DNA from 3 places in the Streptomyces sp. NPDC047108 genome. Region 3 is predicted to be linked to each of the others. Evidence: riboswitches for the same ligand, from Rfam matches in the RefSeq annotation. Region 3 holds a riboswitch; each other region holds the start of a gene.
What was found. A riboswitch is a leader RNA that binds a small molecule or an ion and turns the genes downstream of it on or off. The one in region 3 is predicted to bind cobalamin.

Region 1 (5,554 bases), on a different contig from region 3:
GACAACATCGCGCATCTCAGCCCTCATGCCACCGGAAACCGGATCCGCGCCCAGCTGGCCCGTTTCCTGTTCAAGGGCGGTCGCGCCGATCAGCTCGTGGAAACGCTCTCGGGAGGAGAGCTCTTCCGCGCGACGCTGGCCGCGCTGCTGCTGGCGGACCCCGCTCCTCAGCTCCTCCTGCTGGACGAGCCCACCAACAATCTCGACATGGACAGCGTCAGCCGGCTCGCCGAGGCCCTGGCCGGCTACCGGGGTTCGCTGATCGTGGTCAGCCACGACCTCGCGTTCCTCGACCGTATCGGCATCACGCGCCGGCTGGACCTCGACGCCGATGTGGCTGGGGAAACCTCAGGAGAAGCATGAGGGGCCGGGCGGCGGTCATGGCGGCTCCCCGGAAGGGCGGTCGCGGCAGCGGGGTACGTGCTCAACGGCGGCAGGGGCCGAGGACGTCCAGGTCGCCCGCGTACGGGGGCCGGCTCTCGCGTCACCGAATCTCGGGTGACGGGTGGCGCGGAACTGCTGCAGACTGACGTACATGGACGTCGTGATCCGAGCCGCCCGCGCGGAGGAGTACGAACCCCTCGGGGAGATCACGGCCCGTGCCTATCTCACGGACGGGCTCCTCGACTTCGGGGACACCGACCCGTATCTGGAGCACCTGCGGGACGTCAGGGGCCGGGCGGGGCACACCCGGGTGCTGGTCGCGGTGGACGGCGGGAGCGGTGAACTGCTCGGCGGCGTGGCCTTCGTGACACCCGGCAGCCGGTACGCGAACGTGGCCCGGCCCGGCGAGGGCGAGTTCCGCATGCTCGCCGTCGCTCCGGCCGCGCGGCGGCGAGGGGCGGCCGACCGGCTCGTACGGGCCTGCCTCGACCTCGCCCGGGAACAGGGCCTGGACAGCATGGTGCTCTCCAGCCACCAGCGGATGACCGCGGCCCACCGGCTGTACGAGCGGCTGGGGTTCGTACGGGCACCGGAGCGGGACTGGTCGCCCGTACGGGACCTCGACCCGCTGTGGGTGTTCACACGGGACTTGGGACAGGAAACGGCGTGAACCGCCGGGCGCGGGCGACGGTCCGGGCGCGTGGTCGGGACCGGGGCGCGAAGTATCGCGGCGCGCCGAGGAGTTGCGCGGCGCCCCCGGAGTGAGAAGTCTCACCGGCCCTCTCCGCCGTCCCGCAGCCCCTCCGGGCACCCGGATCCGGCCACTGCCGCGGCACGTCCGCGCAGGGCCCCGCAGGCCGCTCCAGGCTTGGATCCCGGGTCTGCCGGGCCTCCGCTCAACCTGCCCACCACCGCGATCCTTTGAGCGCACGACACAACATGTGGGGGTGCATGCGTACGGCACCACTAGATGTATGCTCGTCCCCGTTGCCGCAGCAGGGGAATCCGGTGGGAATCCGGAACTGTCCCGCAACGGTCTGGATAGGGGCATCTGCGCCCGTCCGAGTCCGAAAACCTGCCGGTGACGCCCGGCTCGACCGAACCGGGCCACGACACGTCCGGGCCTCGTGGGTTGGGCCTGCGGGACGTCGCGCTGTGCTGCGCCCTGACGGGGGGTGGGTTCGCGTGCGCCCGCAGGCAGACCGCCCTCGCGGCCCCCAGCCGAGCGAGGGAGAACCACGTGACCGTCGCGCCCGCAGATCCTGCGTCACGCGAGTCCGTATCGGAGCCCGCCACCGCCGCGGTGACCACCGCGCCCGTGGACCGGGGCACGTCCGCGGACGGTGCCGACGCCCTCGGTGCCGCGCTGCTGCGCACCCTGACCGACCTCACCGCCGACCTGCCCGCGACCGACGCCGGCCGCGTCACGACGGCCGCCCTGCGGGGCCGTCACGCGGGTTCGGACGAGGCCGAGTTGCGGGAGCTGGCCACCGAGGCGGCGGCCGGTCTCATCTCCGAGGACCCCGAGTACTCCCGGCTCGCGGCGCGGCTGCTCACGCGGGCCATCGCGGACGAGGCAGCGGGCCAGGGCGCCGTCTCCTTCTCGGCGTCGGTCGCCACCGGCCACCGCGAGGGCCTGATCGCCGACGGGACCGCGGAGTTCGTCCGCGACCACGCCGCCCGGCTCGACGCCCTCGTCGACGCCGCGCTGGCGGAAGGCGCCGACGACCGGTTCGGCTACTTCGGCCTGCGCACCCTGCACAGCCGCTATCTGCTGCGCCACCCCATCACCCGTCAGGTCATCGAGACCCCGCAGCACTTCATGCTGCGCGTGGCCTGCGGTCTGGCGGAGGACGGCTCCGAGCGCGCCATCGGCGAGGTCGCCGCGCTCTACGGCCTGATGAGCCGGCTGGACTACCTCCCCAGCTCGCCCACCCTCTTCAACTCCGGCACCCGTCACCCGCAGATGTCCTCCTGCTATCTGCTGGACTCCCCGCTGGACGAACTGGACTCGATCTACGACCGCTACCACCAGGTCGCCCGGCTCTCCAAGCACGCGGGCGGCATCGGGCTGCCGTACAGCCGTATCCGGTCCCGCGGTTCACTGATCCGCGGCACCAACGGGCACTCCAACGGCATCGTGCCGTTCCTGCGCACCCTCGACGCCTCCGTGGCCGCGGTCAACCAGGGCGGCCGGCGCAAGGGCGCGGCCTGTGTCTACCTGGAGTCCTGGCACGCGGACATCGAGGAGTTCCTCGAACTGCGCGACAACACCGGTGAGGACGCCCGCCGTACGCACAACCTCAACCTGGCGCACTGGATCCCGGACGAGTTCATGCGCCGCGTCGAGGCGGACCGGCCGTGGTCGCTGTTCTCCCCCTCCGAGGTGCCGGAACTGGTGGACCTCTGGGGTGAGGAGTTCGACGCCGCGTACCGCAAGGCCGAGGCCGAGGGCCGCTACGTCAAGCAGCTCCCGGCCCGCCAGATCTACTCCCGGATGATGCGCACCCTCGCGCAGACCGGGAACGGCTGGATGACGTTCAAGGACGCCGCCAACCGCACGGCCAACCAGACCGCCGAGCCCGGCCGCGTCGTCCACTCCTCCAACCTCTGCACGGAGATCCTGGAGGTCACCGACGACGGCGAGACCGCCGTCTGCAACCTGGGCTCGGTCAACCTCGCCGCCCACCTGGGCGAGGACGGCTCGATGGACTGGGAGCGGCTGGACGCCACCGTCCGTACCGCCGTGACCTTCCTCGACCGGGTCGTGGACATCAACTTCTACCCGACCACCCAGGCCGCGACCTCCAACCAGCGCTGGCGTCCGGTGGGCCTCGGCGTGATGGGCCTTCAGGACGTCTTCTTCCGGCTGGGCCTGGCCTTCGACTCGCCCGAGGCCGCGGGGCTCTCCACCCGGATCGCCGAGCGCATCATGCTGGCCGCGTACGAGGCGTCGTGCGACCTCGCCGAGCGCCACGGCCCGCACCCGGCCTGGTCCTCCACCCGCGCCGCCCGCGGCGTCCTGCACCCCGACCACTTCGGCGTGGAGACGCAGTGGGGCGAGCGGTGGGAGGAGCTGCGCGCCCGCATCTCCCGTACGGGCATGCGCAATTCGCTGCTCCTGGCCATCGCGCCGACGGCCACGATCGCCTCGATCGCGGGCGTGTACGAGTGCATCGAGCCGCAGGTGTCGAACCTCTTCAAGCGCGAGACGCTCTCCGGAGAGTTCCTCCAGGTCAACTCCTACCTGGTCGCCGAGCTGAAGCGGCTCGGGGTGTGGGACGGCCAGACCCGTGAGGCGCTGCGCGAGTCCAACGGCTCGGTGCAGGACCTGGGATGGATCCCTGAGGACGTACGCCGCCTGTACCGCACGGCGTGGGAGATCCCGCAGCGCGCGCTGATCGACATGGCCGCGGCCCGTACGCCCTACCTCGACCAGAGCCAGTCGCTGAACCTCTTCATGGCCTCCCCCACCATCGGCAAGCTCAGCTCGATGTACGCCTACGCGTGGAAGAAGGGCCTGAAGACGACGTACTACCTCCGGTCCCGTCCGGCGACGCGGATCGCCCAGTCCGCGCGCGCCGCCACCGCCACGAGCGCCCCCATCCCAGCCCAGCAGGCGGCCGCCGCCGACGAGGCCGTCGCCTGCTCCCTGGAAAACCCCGAGTCCTGCGAGGCCTGCCAGTAATGACCACCCCGACCGACCCGAACACCGCGCGGGGGAAGAACCTCCTCGACCCGGGCTTCGAGCTGACACTGCGCCCGATGCGCTACCCGGACTTCTACGAGCGCTACCGGGACGCCATCAAGAACACCTGGACCGTGGAGGAGGTCGACCTCCACTCCGACGTGGCCGACCTCGCCAAGCTGTCGCCGGGCGAGCAGCACATGATCGGACGCCTGGTCGCCTTCTTCGCGACCGGCGACTCGATCGTGGCCAACAACCTGGTCCTCACGCTCTACAAGCACATCAACTCCCCCGAGGCGCGGCTGTATCTGTCGCGCCAGCTCTTCGAGGAGGCCGTGCACGTCCAGTTCTATCTGACGCTGCTGGACACCTACCTCCCCGACCACGACGACCGGGTGGCCGCCTTCGCCGCGGTCGAGAACATCCCCTCCATCCGTGAGAAGGCCCAGTTCTGCTTCCGCTGGATGGACTCGGTGGAGGAGATCGACCGGCTGCGCACGAAGGAGGACCGGCGCCGCTTCCTGCTCAACCTGATCTGCTTCGCCGCGTGCATCGAGGGCCTGTTCTTCTACGGCGCGTTCGCCTACGTGTACTGGTTCCGCTCCCGCGGTCTGCTCCACGGCCTGGCCACCGGCACCAACTGGGTGTTCCGCGACGAGTCGATGCACATGGACTTCGCGTTCTCCGTCGTGGACACCGTCCGCGAGGAGGAGCCGGACCTCTTCGACGAGGACATGGGCAAGCAGGTCACGGCGATGCTGGAGGAGGCCGTGGAGGCGGAGCTGCAGTTCGCCCGCGACCTGTGCGGTGACGGCCTGCCGGGCATGAACACCGACTCGATGCGCGAGTACCTGCAGTGCGTGGCCGACCAGCGGCTGCGGCGGCTGGGCCTGCCCGCGCGCTACGGCTCGGAGAACCCGTTCTCCTTCATGGAGCTGCAGAACGTCCAGGAGCTGACGAACTTCTTCGAGCGCCGCCCGTCCGCGTACCAGGTGGCGGTCGAGGGCTCGGTCGCCTTCGACGACGACTTCTGATCGGCCCACCGCCGCAGGCCCGGTGCCCCGGGTCTGCGGCGGTGGCCGATTCGTCGGCCGCCCCCGACCGCTCAGCGCAGCGGGATGCCCGCCACGCCCGCGATCCCCTTGTGGTCGCCAGGATCACGAGTGATCACCGGGCATCCGTCGGGCCACTCGGCAGACGCTGCGCGAGGTAGGCGGCGTGCGCCGCACCCTCGGGCACTCCGGCCCTCAGCCGGGCCCCGCACCAAGCCACGGCGGCGAGATCGAGCTATCGCGGGCGCGGGCCCGCATCGGACACCAGCGGGGCGGCCTCAAGGGAGGCCGCCCCGCTGGTGCGAGCGTGTGGTGCGAAGCCAGGAATCAGTCGTTGGGGACCGTCTCGTAGCGCGGCGTGCCCTCTTCCATCTGCCGGAGCGCGTCCTTGCGGTCGCGCTTGGAGAGCCGGTCGATGTAGAGGTAGCCG
Region 2 (5,554 bases), on a different contig from region 3:
GCATTTGGAAGCCGCCGCAGATGCCCAGCACCGGGCGGCCCTCCGCGGCCCTCCGGGCCACCGCCTGCGCGATGCCGCGCTCGCGCAGCCACTCCAGGGCGCGCACCGTGCCGCGGGTGCCCGGGAGCACCACGAGGTCCGCGTCGGCCAGCTCCTCCGGCCGGTCCACGAACCGCACGACCACGCCCGGTTCGGCCGCCAGCGCGTCCACGTCCGTGAAGTTGGACATCAGCGGAACCGCTGCGACCGCCACCCGCAGCACGTCCTCGCCGTGCGGCGGCGCGACCACGGATTCGCGGACCGTGCCGCGCAGCGACACCCGCAGGCCGTCCTCCTCGTCGATGCCGAGGCCGTGCGCGTACGGCAGGACCCCGAGGCTGGGCCGCCCGGTCAGGTCGTACAGCATGTCCAGGCCGGGTTCGAGCAGGCTCACGTCGCCGCGGAACTTGTTGACCAGATAGCCGGCGACGAGGCGTTGGTCCTCGCGTGCGAGCAGCGCGGTCGTCCCGAAGAACGAGGCGAAGACCCCGCCCCGGTCGATGTCCCCGACCACGACCACCGGAAGGCGAGCCGCTCGCGCCAGGCCCATGTTGACGATGTCGGTGCGGCGCAGATTGATCTCGGCGGGGCTCCCGGCCCCCTCGCAGATCACCGCGTCGTAGGAGCCCCGCAGCTCCTCCAGGCACGCCACGACCGTTCCGAGCAGCTCCTCCTGGCGGCCGCCGTGGTAGCGGCTGGCGCTCATCTCGCCCACCGGCTTTCCCAGCAGTACGACTTGGCTGCTGCGGTCGCTGCCGGGCTTGAGCAGGACGGGGTTCATGAGCGCCGTCGGTTCGACGCGGGCGGCGGCGGCCTGCATCGCCTGGGCCCGCCCGATCTCCGCACCCTGCCGCGTCACGAACGAGTTCAGCGACATGTTCTGCGCCTTGAAGGGCGCGACGGCCACGCCCTTGCGCGCCAGCCACCGGCAGATGCCCGCCGTGACGACGCTCTTGCCCGCGTCCGACGTGGTCCCGGCGACCAGCAGGCCCCCGCCCCGTGCGCGCGTCATGCCGATCCCTTCCCGCTGTTCCCCCGGAGCCGTACGCCCCGCAGCCCAGTGCCCGTCCGACGGCCGCGACGGGACGCCGAGGACGCCGTACGGGCCGCACCCGCGGCACGCCCCGGCCTGTCGTCCCGTGCGCACAGCGCCCCCCACACCAGGCGCGCGCCCGCGCACGCCACGAGCGCGAGGACGTTCACGCGCCGGGAGAGCCGTACGGCCCGCTCGATGTCCGCCACCTTCACGGGGCGGTTGCCCTCGCCGAGCACCGGCCGGTGCTCCACGCGCCCGCCGTACGCCAGCGTTCCGCCCAGCCGTACGCCCAGGGCCCCCGCGAACGCCGCCTCCACCGGGCCCGCGTTGGGGCTCGGGTGGCTCCGGGCGTCCCGGCGCAGCACACGCCGGGCGCCGCGCGGGTCCGGGCCCGCCAGGACCGCGAGCGCCGCGGTGAGCCGCGAGCCGGGGAAGCCCACCACGTCGTCCAGACGGGCCGCCGCCCATCCGAACCGGACATGGCGGGGCGACCTGTGACCGACCATCGCATCAAGGGTGTTGACCGCGCGGAAGCCCACGAGACCAGGCACGCCCGCCGCGGCGCCCCACACCAGGGCGCCCACGACCGCGTCCGAGGTGTTCTCGGCGACCGACTCCACGACGGCCCGCGCCATCTGCTGTCCGTCCAGGGCCTGCGGGTCGCGGCCGCACAGATGCGGCAGACGCTCCCGGGCCACCTCCAGGTCCCCGGCCGCCAGGGCGTTGCCAACGGCCCGCGCCTCGCGGCGGAGCGACGTGCCACCCAGCACGGACCAGGTCGCGGCGGCGGTCAGGGCGACTGCCGCGGCGGGGGAGCGGCGCACGGTACGGGACAGCCCGGCCGCGACCGCCGCGGCTCCGCCCGCGCACACCACCGCGTACAGGGCGCCGTGGCCGCGGTGGTCGCGCCACAGGCGGCGCTCGGCGGCGGCAGCGGCCCGCCCGAAGACGGCCACGGGATGGGCGCGCCGGGGGTCGCCGACGACCAGGTCCGCGGCGAAGCCCAGTGCGGCGCCGTACACGAAGGAGGCGTGTTCGGCACGCATCGGATCAGGACGCCGTCACGCCTCGAAGGGAACGGGCGCGGCGGTGACACGGCACGGGAACTCTGGGCGTACGACGGCGGCCGGGCATGCGACATGTCCTCACTCAGGGTCCGCGCCCTGGCTCGACGTGACCGGCGGTGAGAGTCTCCTGGCTTCCGGATCGGCGCGACCCCCGGCCTTCCAACCCGCCGCTGCGGGCCGTGACTTCTGGGGTGGGGGAGCGCTCCCCGGTGACAGTGGCGGGACCGCGCCGGATTCGCACCGGCTTCCTCTCCTGCCGCCGTTTGGCTCGGGCAGTCCACCACGGTCCGCGAACAGCCGTCAACTGAGCTGTGACCTGCGAGATGAGGCCCACAGCAGCGCGGTCCGGGAACGGCTGTGCCGTTCCCGGACCGCGGAGGTGACCGGTGTGCCGCCGCCCGTACGGCAAACGGGTCGTCAGGCGACGATCAGATACAGGCCGTAGGCGACGGCCGCCGCGCACAGCCCGTAGCAGACGTACGCGCCGATACGGGCCGGGACGCTCGGAGCGGCGGTGGCCGCGACCGTGCCGTCCGGCTGCGTCTCCGCCTTCCGGGAACTGCCGACGATGCCGAGCGTGAACACGCCCACGATGCCGACGGTGACCACCAGGCTGACGCCGAAGACCTGGCCGAGTGCTGCCCAGTCGATGTCCATGCGGATGCTTCCTTCTTAACGCTGTCGAGTCGCGTGCCGGACCGGGCCGGCGCTCAGACCGAGACCTTGGAGCCGCTGGACGAGCGGGGCTCGCCGACCTTGGCGGCCTCGTCCGTCCCGGACGTCTCCGGCTGCTCCGCGGAGCCCGTGCCCGATCCCGAACCGCCCAGCGGCGGCGGGGTGACGGACCGGATGGCGGCGGTGATGACCCCGACCGGCTCCTCCGGGATCTCGGCGTCGTTGACGTTGGTGTGGTCGACCGGGCGGCGCCGGGAGGCGACCCAGATCGCGCCGCAGGCGAGGAGCGCCAGGACGGCCACGGCGGCGACCCCCGCGGTCCCCTGCTCGGCGAGCAGTGCCGCCGCCGCGCCGACCAGGCCCGCGGCCGGAAGCGTCAGCCCCCAGGCGACGAACATCCGGCCGGCCGTGGACCAGCGCACCACGCCGCCCTTGCGGCCGAGCCCCGAGCCCATGACCGCACCGGAGCAGACCTGGGTGGTGGAGAGGGCGAAGCCGAGGTGCGAGGAGGACAGGATGGTGACCGCGGCGCCGGTCTGGGCGGCGAAGCCCTGCGGCGGCTGGATGTCGGTCAGGCCCTTGCCCATGGTGCGGATGATCCGCCAGCCGCCCAGGTACGTGCCGAGCGCGATGGCGAGACCGGCGGAGACGATGACCCACATCGGCGGGTCGGCGTCCGGCGCGAGCGCGCCGCCGGTGATCAGCGCCAGGGTCATCACACCCATGGTCTTCTGCGCGTCGTTCGTGCCGTGGGCCAGGGAGACGAGCGCGGCCGAGGCGATCTGGCCGGCGCGGTAGCCCTTGGCGGTGGCCTTCGGGTCGGCCTTGCGGGCCGCGCGGTAGGTGAGGCGGGTGGCCAGCAGCGTGGCCAGACCGGCGACGATCGGTGCGGCGACCGCCGGGATGAGGACCTTCATGACGACCTCGTCGGCGTGGACGGCGCCGAAGCCGACCGAGGCCACGGTCGCGCCGATCAGGCCGCCGAAGAGGGCGTGCGAGGAGCTGGACGGGAGTCCTGCGAGCCAGGTCAGGAGATTCCAGACGATGGCACCCACCAGGCCCGCGAAGATGACTTCGGGCCGAATGCCGGATTCGTCGATGATGCCTTTGGAGATCGTCGCTGCGACCTCGACCGAGAGGAACGCGCCGACGAGGTTCAGGGCCGCCGACATCGCCACCGCGCTCTTGGGCTTCATCGCCCCGGTGGAGATGGTGGTGGCCATGGCGTTGGCGGTGTCGTGGAAGCCGTTCGTAAAGTCGAACACCAAGGCCGTGATGATCACGATCCCGATGAGAAGCGTGATGTGTTCCATTCACCCAGGCAATCAGCTCGATGGTCAGTGGCACGGTGACCGTAGGGACGGCGAGTGAACGGAAGATGAACTGAACGCGGCGCTCGGGTGCTGCTGTCCTGCGATGGGCAGTTCTCGGCCGAATGTACGGAGATTCAGCCTCCCTGGTGACGGCTGTCTCGCCCAACGCTGTGAAACAGATCACTGACTTCGAGGTGAACGCATGGAATCGCTGGAACGGCCGACGCCGGTGAACGAGGCCTGGGCCGACCTGGTCGCCACGGCCCGCCGCACCGTTGCCGACGGCCTGGTGGTCGGCACCTCGGGCAACGTCTCCGTACGGGTCGGGGACATCGTGCTCGTCACCCCGACCGGGGTCCCGTACGAACGGCTGGCCGCCCAGGACGCGACCGCCGTCGACCTCTCCGGGCGCCAGATCCTCGGCGAGCTGAAGCCCACCAGCGAACTGCCCATGCATCTTGCCGTCTACCGCACCACCGCGGCCACGGCGATCGTCCACACCCACGCCGTCCACGCCACGGCCGTCTCCACGCTCGTGACCGAGCTGCCGCCCATCCACTACCTGACGGCCACGCTCGGCGGCCCCGCGCGCGTCGCTCCCTACGCGCTGTACGGCAGCGACGAATTGGCCGAGAACATGCTGTCCGCCCTCCGCGACCGCAGCGCCTGCCTGCTGCAGAACCACGGCACCGTGGCGTACGGGGCGAGCCTCGACGAGGCGTACGACCGCACCGCGAACCTGGAGTGGATGTGCCGCGTCTGGCTGGCCGCGCACGGCGTGCCGGGGCGCGAGCCCAGCCTGCTGTCGCCGGAACGGCTCGCGGAGGCGGGGGAGAAGCTCCGCGGCTACGGCCAGTCCGGCGGCGCGGGCTGACACCGGAGGGCCAGGGGGCCAGGGCGGGCGTGAGAGGGCCGGAGGGCGAAGCCCCGCTCCCGGACGGTGTCATCCCGCTGGCCGCGCGCCCCGCGGCCGACCACACTGGGACGGATGCGCCTGCGTTCTGCGGCGGCCGCGGCCGCCACCACCGTGCTCGGTGCCGGAGCCGCCGCCGTGGCGGCCGGACGGTACGCCTGTGACGCTGCCCTGAAACCGGCGCGCACCCGCCCGTTGCCGGCCGACCCGCCCCTCACCGTGCACGCCGCGGACGGCGACCGGGTCACCCTGACCCGCAGTCTGGCGTCCGTGCGGCCGGGCACGTACGGGCTGACCGGAGGCGAGTCCCACGCCGTCGTCGGACCCGTCGTGGACTCCGCGCCGCACCCGCCCGACTGCGTCGTGCGCCGTCTCGAAGGGGTCACGCACGGCGCGCTGAAGCAGGGCGCGCGCCTCTACCTCACCCCGCAGGTCCACATCGGCAACCCGCGCGACGCGCTCGGGCTGGACCACGCCGACGTCGACGTGCCCGGTGAACTCGGCCCGCTGC
Region 3 (5,554 bases):
GCAGCTCCTCAACGTCGCGCTGGGCGGGACCCTCACCCAGCACCTGCCGGAGACCGTCGGGCACGACGGGCACGCCGAGCGGCCCGGGGTCTTCGGGCACCACGAGATCAAGCCGGTGCCCGGGACGCGGCTCGGCGCGATCCTGCCCGAGTCGATGTCCGTGCCGACCTTCCACCACCAGGCCATCGAACGGTTCGGGCGCGGCCTGATCGCCACCGCGCACGCGGAGGACGGGACGACGGAGGCCGTCGAACCCGCCGAGGGCGGCGGATTCGTCTTGGCGGTGCAGTGGCATCCCGAGGCGGGCGAGGATCTGCGGCTGATGGAGGCGCTGGTGGAGGCGGCCCGGCCCGCCTGAGACGCGCGCCCCGGGTACGTCCCGGGACGCGGTGGTGGCCCTCCGGCTCGCGCCCGGAGGGCCACTTGTCGTTCCCCCCAAGTCCCCGGCCGGGTCCGGCTCTTCACGACCCGGCTCCCCTCGTGACGCAGCCGTACGAGCTGCGGCGCTTCGGGGTCAGCCCGCGCGGCGCGTCAGGGAGAGCAGGTCGCGGGCCGGGCCCGCCGGGCGGCGGCCCGCCGGCCAGACCGCCCGCAGATCCCTGCGCAACAGGACGCCCTCGACCGGGACATGGACCAGCCGGCGCGCGGCCAGCTCCTCCCCGACGGCCAGTTCGCTGACCACGGACGGCCCGGCGCCGCTGAGCACCGCGGACTTCACCGCCGTCGTCGAGGACAGCTCCAGCAGCGGCTCGGCGAGACCTCCGTACGCGGCGAGGGCGGCGTCGAGGACCTGGCGCGTGCCCGAACCGCGCTCCCGCAGGATCAGCGGGGTCGCGGCCAGTTCGTCCGCCGGGACCGGCTTCCGCCGCCGCGCCCAGGGGTGTCCCGGGGCCGTCACGACGACGAGCCGGTCGTGCCCGATGACCGCGCCGTCCAGACCGCCGGGCACGTCGATGCCCTCGACGAAGCCCAGGTCGGCCTCGTCGCCGAGCAGCCGCTGCGCGACCGCCGCGGAGTTCCCCGCGAGCAGGGAGACGGCGGTGCCGGGGCGCTGCGCCCGCAGGGCGATCAGCCAGCCGGGCAGCAGGTATTCGGCGATGGTCATGCTCGCGGCCACCCTGAGGCGTGAGTCGCGGCGGGCCCGCAGCGCCTGTGCCCCCGCGTCGAAGGCCTCGGCCGCGTCGACGATCCGGCGCGCCCAGTCGGTGACGAGCACCCCGGCGTCCGTGAGGCGCGAGCCGCGCGGCGTACGGTCCACCAGCGCCACGCCCAACTGCCGTTCCATGGAACGGATCCGGCTGCTCGCGGCGGGCTGGGTGATGCCGAGTTCTTTGGCGGCACGGCCGAGGCTGCCGAGGCGCGCGACGGCCAGCAGCAGTTCCAGCGCGCCCAGTTCGGGCACGCGGTGCGCGAGCGAGACGCGGACGGCATCGCCGCCCGCCGCAGCCATACCCGTGGCGGGGGCCGGGGCCGGGGCCGTACGAGCATCCGGCCCGGCCGCGCCCGCGTCCGTCCTCGCGGTGCCGGCGGGCCGGGACCGCTGCCCCGGTGCCCGCCCGCCCCGCGGGGTGCCGCTGCCCCTCGCACCGGGCTCGTCGCTCCGCCTGGCCATAAGCCGAGTTTATGCCCTCATAGATCCGCGGTCCCTGGTGGGCGTCCTGACAGGGCCCGAGGGTGGACTCATGGCCACCCTCGCACCGTCGCGCCCCAGCCCGCCGCCCGCGTCCGCCCCGGCACTCCCCGCGCGCCCCTCCCTGCGCGAGCTGGGCCCCAACTGGTACGCCACGGTGATGGGCACCGCGATCGTCGCCACCACCGCGGCCGGGCTGCCGCTCGGCCTGTCCGGCGTGCCGGGGCTGCGGACCGCTGCCGCCGCCGTGTGGGCCGTGGCAGCGCTGACGCTGCTCGGGCTGCTGTCGGTGAGCGCCGCCCAGTGGATACGCAGCCCCGGTCGTGTCCGGGACCGGCTCCTCGACCCCGCGGTGGCGCCCTTCTACGGCTGCCCCGCCATGGCGTTTCCCGCGGTGGGCGCCGCGACGCTCGCCGCCGGACGGGACGTCATCGGCGGGACGGCGGCCGTCGCCGCGGCCGCCGTCCTCTTCGCCGCGGGGGCCGTGACCGGCCTGGTGGTGGCGGTCGCGGTCCCGTACCTGATGGTCACCCGGCACGAGACCGGTCCTGCCTCGGCAACTCCCGTGTGGCTGCTGCCCGTTGTCGCACCCATGGTGCCCGCGGCGCTGGGCCCGCTGCTCGTACCGCATCTGCCGGCGGGGCAGGCACGGGAGGCCCTGCTGCTGGGCTGCTTCTCGCTGTTCGGGGTGAGCCTGCTCGCCACGCTGCTGATCCTGCCGCTGGTGTTCGCGCGGCTCGTCCACCACGGGCCGCTGCCCCTCGCCCTGACCCCGGCGCTGTTCCTCGTCCTCGGCCCGCTGGGCCAGTCCGTGACGGCCACGGGCCGGCTCGCGGACGCCGCACCCGGGGCGATCGCGGGCCCGTACGCCCACGCGCTGAGCGCCTTCGGGGTGCTCTACGGGGTCCCGGTGCTGGGGTTCGCGCTCCTCTGGCTCGCGCTCGCCGCTGCCCTGACCGTACGGGCGACGCGCCGCGGGATGCCCTTCTCCATGACCTGGTGGGCGTTCACCTTCCCGGTCGGGACCTGCGTCACCGGCTCCGAGGTCCTGGCCCGGCACACCGGGCTCACCGCCTACGACTGGCTGGCGGTGGCGCTGTTCGTGCTCCTGGTGGCGTCCTGGGGCGTGGCCGGGTTCCGTACGGTGCGGGACGTACTCAGGGGCGAGCTGCTCGCAGCGCCGCGCCGAGCACGGCCGGCGCTTCCGCCAACGACGGCCCGTACCAGGTGAGATGGCGGCCGCTGACGAGCGCGGAAGGCAGCCCGGGGAACGCCTCGGGGCCGTCGTCGGCCGTGAAGACGTAGGGCTCGTCGGGCAGCACGACCAGATCCGGGGCCGCCGCGCACAGATCGTCCACGGGGACCCTCGGATAGCGGTCGGCATGACCGGCGTAGAGGTTCTCGACGCCGAGACGGGAGAGCACATCGCCCGCGAAGGTGTCCCGGCCCAGCACCATCCACGGCCGCCGCCAGATCGGCACCACCGCACGGCTCGCCTCGGGCGGCGCGGGCAGGTCCCACCAGGCGGTCCCGGCCTCGTCGAGCCAGCGCGGCCGGTCCAGCCCGCAGGCGTGCACCAGCACACGTTCCAGCTCGGAGAACGCCTGCTCCAGCGTGCGGACTTCGGTCACCAGGACCTCGATCCCCGCCGCGCGCAGCGCCGTCAGGTCCGGCTCGCGGTTCTCCTCCTCGTTGGCGATCACGAGGTCGGGCGCGAGGGCGGTGATCGCGGGCACGTCGGGGTTCTTGGTGCCCCCGATCCGTACGGCGTCCAGCCCTGCGGGGTGGGTGCACCAGGCGGTGGCACCGACGAGCAGCCCGGGCGCCGTGGCGGCCACGGCCTCGGTCAGCGAAGGCACCAGCGATACGACGCGCATGCGATCACCCTACGCACGGCCGGCGCGCGCCCGGCCCGGGGGACGCGCACGATCGGCGCGCGCCCGCCCCGGGGACGGCCCCGTCCACGCGCTACGCTGGCACCGCAGCCGGTTCGCCCCCGTCAGCCGGACGGGAGCGTCGCAAGAGGGAACCCGGTGGGAATCCGGGACTGCCCCGCAGCGGTGTGCGGGAACGACCGCCGTCATACGCACTGGACACACGCGACAGCGTCCGGGAAGCGACGGCCAGTAGGTGCCTGGCAGAGCAGCACGTGCCGGGCGTGCCCGCGAGTCCGAAGACCTGCCCGCTGCCCGCACCCCGCCACGGGTGCGGCCAACCGGGACCTCGAGGGCGGGTCGGCGGCGGTGCGGGACGCGGTACGGACACGCGTTCCCGCTCATCGTGCGCTTCCGCCTTCCCGAGGTCGCTTCCGAACTCGCGAAGGAGAGTTCCGTGACCGACACACCGACCGTGCGGGCCACCCTGCACGGCTACCCCCGGCAGGGGCCCGGCCGGGAGCTGAAGAAGGCCGTCGAGGGCTACTGGGCCGGGCGCGCCACCGAAGCCGAACTGCTGGGCACGGCAGCCCAGTTGCGGACCGACGCACGGCGCGAGACGGCCGCGGCGGGCATCGGCGAGATCCCCACCGGCGACTTCTCGCTCTACGACCATGTGCTGGACGCCGCGTGGGCGGTCGGCGCCGTACCGGCCCGTCACCGCGCGGCCGGGCTGGGCGAGCTCGACACCTACTTCGCCATGGCCCGGGGCACGGCGGACGTGCAGCCGCTGGAGATGACCAAGTGGTTCGACACGAACTACCACTACCTCGTACCGGAGTTGAGCCAGGACACCGTCTTCTCGCCCGACTCCCGCAAGCAGACGGCCGAGTTCACCGAGGCGCGTGACGCGGGACACGCCGCCCGGCCGGTACTGCTGGGGCCCATCAGCTTTCTGCTGCTCTCCAAGCCCGCACCGGGCGCCTCCCCCGGCTTCGATCCGCTGACGCTGCTGGACCGGCTGCTGCCGGTGTACGCGTCCCTGCTGGCGGATCTGCGCGAGGCCGGGGCCGAGTGGGTGCAGCTCGACGAACCGGTGCTCGTGCAGGACCGGCCGGCCGCCGTGCTCGGCGCGACCGCCCGCGCCTACCGTGATCTCTGCGCCGCGACGGTACGGCCGAAGCTGCTCGTCGCCTCGTACTTCGACGCGCTCGGCGAGGCCCTGCCCGTGCTCGCGGACTCCCCCGTCGAAGGGCTCGCCCTGGACTTCACCGGTCCCGCTGCGGCCAACCTCGACGCGCTCGCCGCCATAGGGGGTCTGCCGGATCGCCGCCTGATCGCGGGTGTCGTCGACGGCCGCAACATCTGGGCGGCCGACCTCGAGCGCGCGCTCTCCACGCTCGCGACGCTGCTCGGCCTGGCGGGCCGCGTCGACCCGGCGCCCTCGTGCTCGCTGCTGCACGTGCCCCTCGACGCGGCCGCCGAGCGCGATCTGGACCCGCAGGTCGCCCGCTGGCTGTCCTTCGCCCGCCAGAAGACGACCGAAGTGGCCGTCCTCGCACGGGCGTTGACCGAGGGCCGCGACGCGGTCGCGCCCCAGCTCGCCGCGTCCCGCGCCGCGCTCGCCTCCCGCGCCGGCTCCGCTCTCACCCGCGACGCGGCCGTACGGGAGCGCTGCGCCGCGGTCACCGGAGCCGACACGCGGCGCCCCCAGCCGTACGAGGAGCGGGCCGCCGCCCAGCGCGCCCGGCTGGGCCTGCCGCTGCTGCCCACGACCACCATCGGATCCTTCCCGCAGACCCCCGAACTGCGCGCGGCCCGCGCCGCGTTGCGCACCGGACGCCTCGGCGAGGACGGATACCGGGAGCGGATCGAGCGGGAGATCCGGGACGTCGTCGCGTTCCAGGAGAAGGCAGGGCTGGACGTGCTGGTGCACGGCGAGCCCGAACGCAACGACATGGTCCAGTACTTCGCCGAACAGCTCGACGGCTTCCTCGCCACCCGTCACGGCTGGGTCCAGTCCTACGGCACGCGTTACGTCCGGCCGCCG

Region 1: another riboswitch for cobalamin. It lies ahead of ABZ822_RS03105 (ribonucleoside-diphosphate reductase subunit alpha); the one in region 3 lies ahead of metE (5-methyltetrahydropteroyltriglutamate--homocysteine S-methyltransferase).
Region 2: another riboswitch for cobalamin. It lies ahead of ABZ822_RS14980 (cobalamin biosynthesis protein); the one in region 3 lies ahead of metE (5-methyltetrahydropteroyltriglutamate--homocysteine S-methyltransferase).

Annotation. Positions count from the first base shown of each region.
Region 1 is NZ_JBEYUP010000001.1:706,627-712,180, reverse strand. Features, by position in the region: gene ABZ822_RS03115 (ATP-binding cassette domain-containing protein) at 1-363, shown strand, start outside; gene ABZ822_RS03110 (GNAT family N-acetyltransferase) at 536-1,054, shown strand; cobalamin riboswitch at 1,352-1,482, shown strand; gene ABZ822_RS03105 (ribonucleoside-diphosphate reductase subunit alpha) at 1,625-4,072, shown strand; gene ABZ822_RS03100 (ribonucleotide-diphosphate reductase subunit beta) at 4,072-5,106, shown strand; gene def (peptide deformylase) at 5,452-5,554, opposite strand, start outside.
Region 2 is NZ_JBEYUP010000006.1:52,364-57,917, reverse strand. Features, by position in the region: gene ABZ822_RS14985 (cobyric acid synthase) at 1-1,051, opposite strand, end outside; gene ABZ822_RS14980 (cobalamin biosynthesis protein) at 1,048-2,121, opposite strand; cobalamin riboswitch at 2,263-2,394, opposite strand; gene ABZ822_RS14975 (hypothetical protein) at 2,560-2,799, opposite strand; gene ABZ822_RS14970 (inorganic phosphate transporter) at 2,853-4,130, opposite strand; gene ABZ822_RS14965 (class II aldolase/adducin family protein) at 4,333-5,004, shown strand; gene ABZ822_RS14960 (alpha/beta fold hydrolase) at 5,119-5,554, shown strand, end outside.
Region 3 is NZ_JBEYUP010000004.1:195,105-200,658, reverse strand. Features, by position in the region: gene ABZ822_RS12105 (gamma-glutamyl-gamma-aminobutyrate hydrolase family protein) at 1-358, shown strand, start outside; gene ABZ822_RS12100 (LysR family transcriptional regulator) at 515-1,450, opposite strand; gene ABZ822_RS12095 (TDT family transporter) at 1,683-2,861, shown strand; gene ABZ822_RS12090 (helical backbone metal receptor) at 2,788-3,507, opposite strand; cobalamin riboswitch at 3,651-3,810, shown strand; gene metE (5-methyltetrahydropteroyltriglutamate--homocysteine S-methyltransferase) at 3,962-5,554, shown strand, end outside.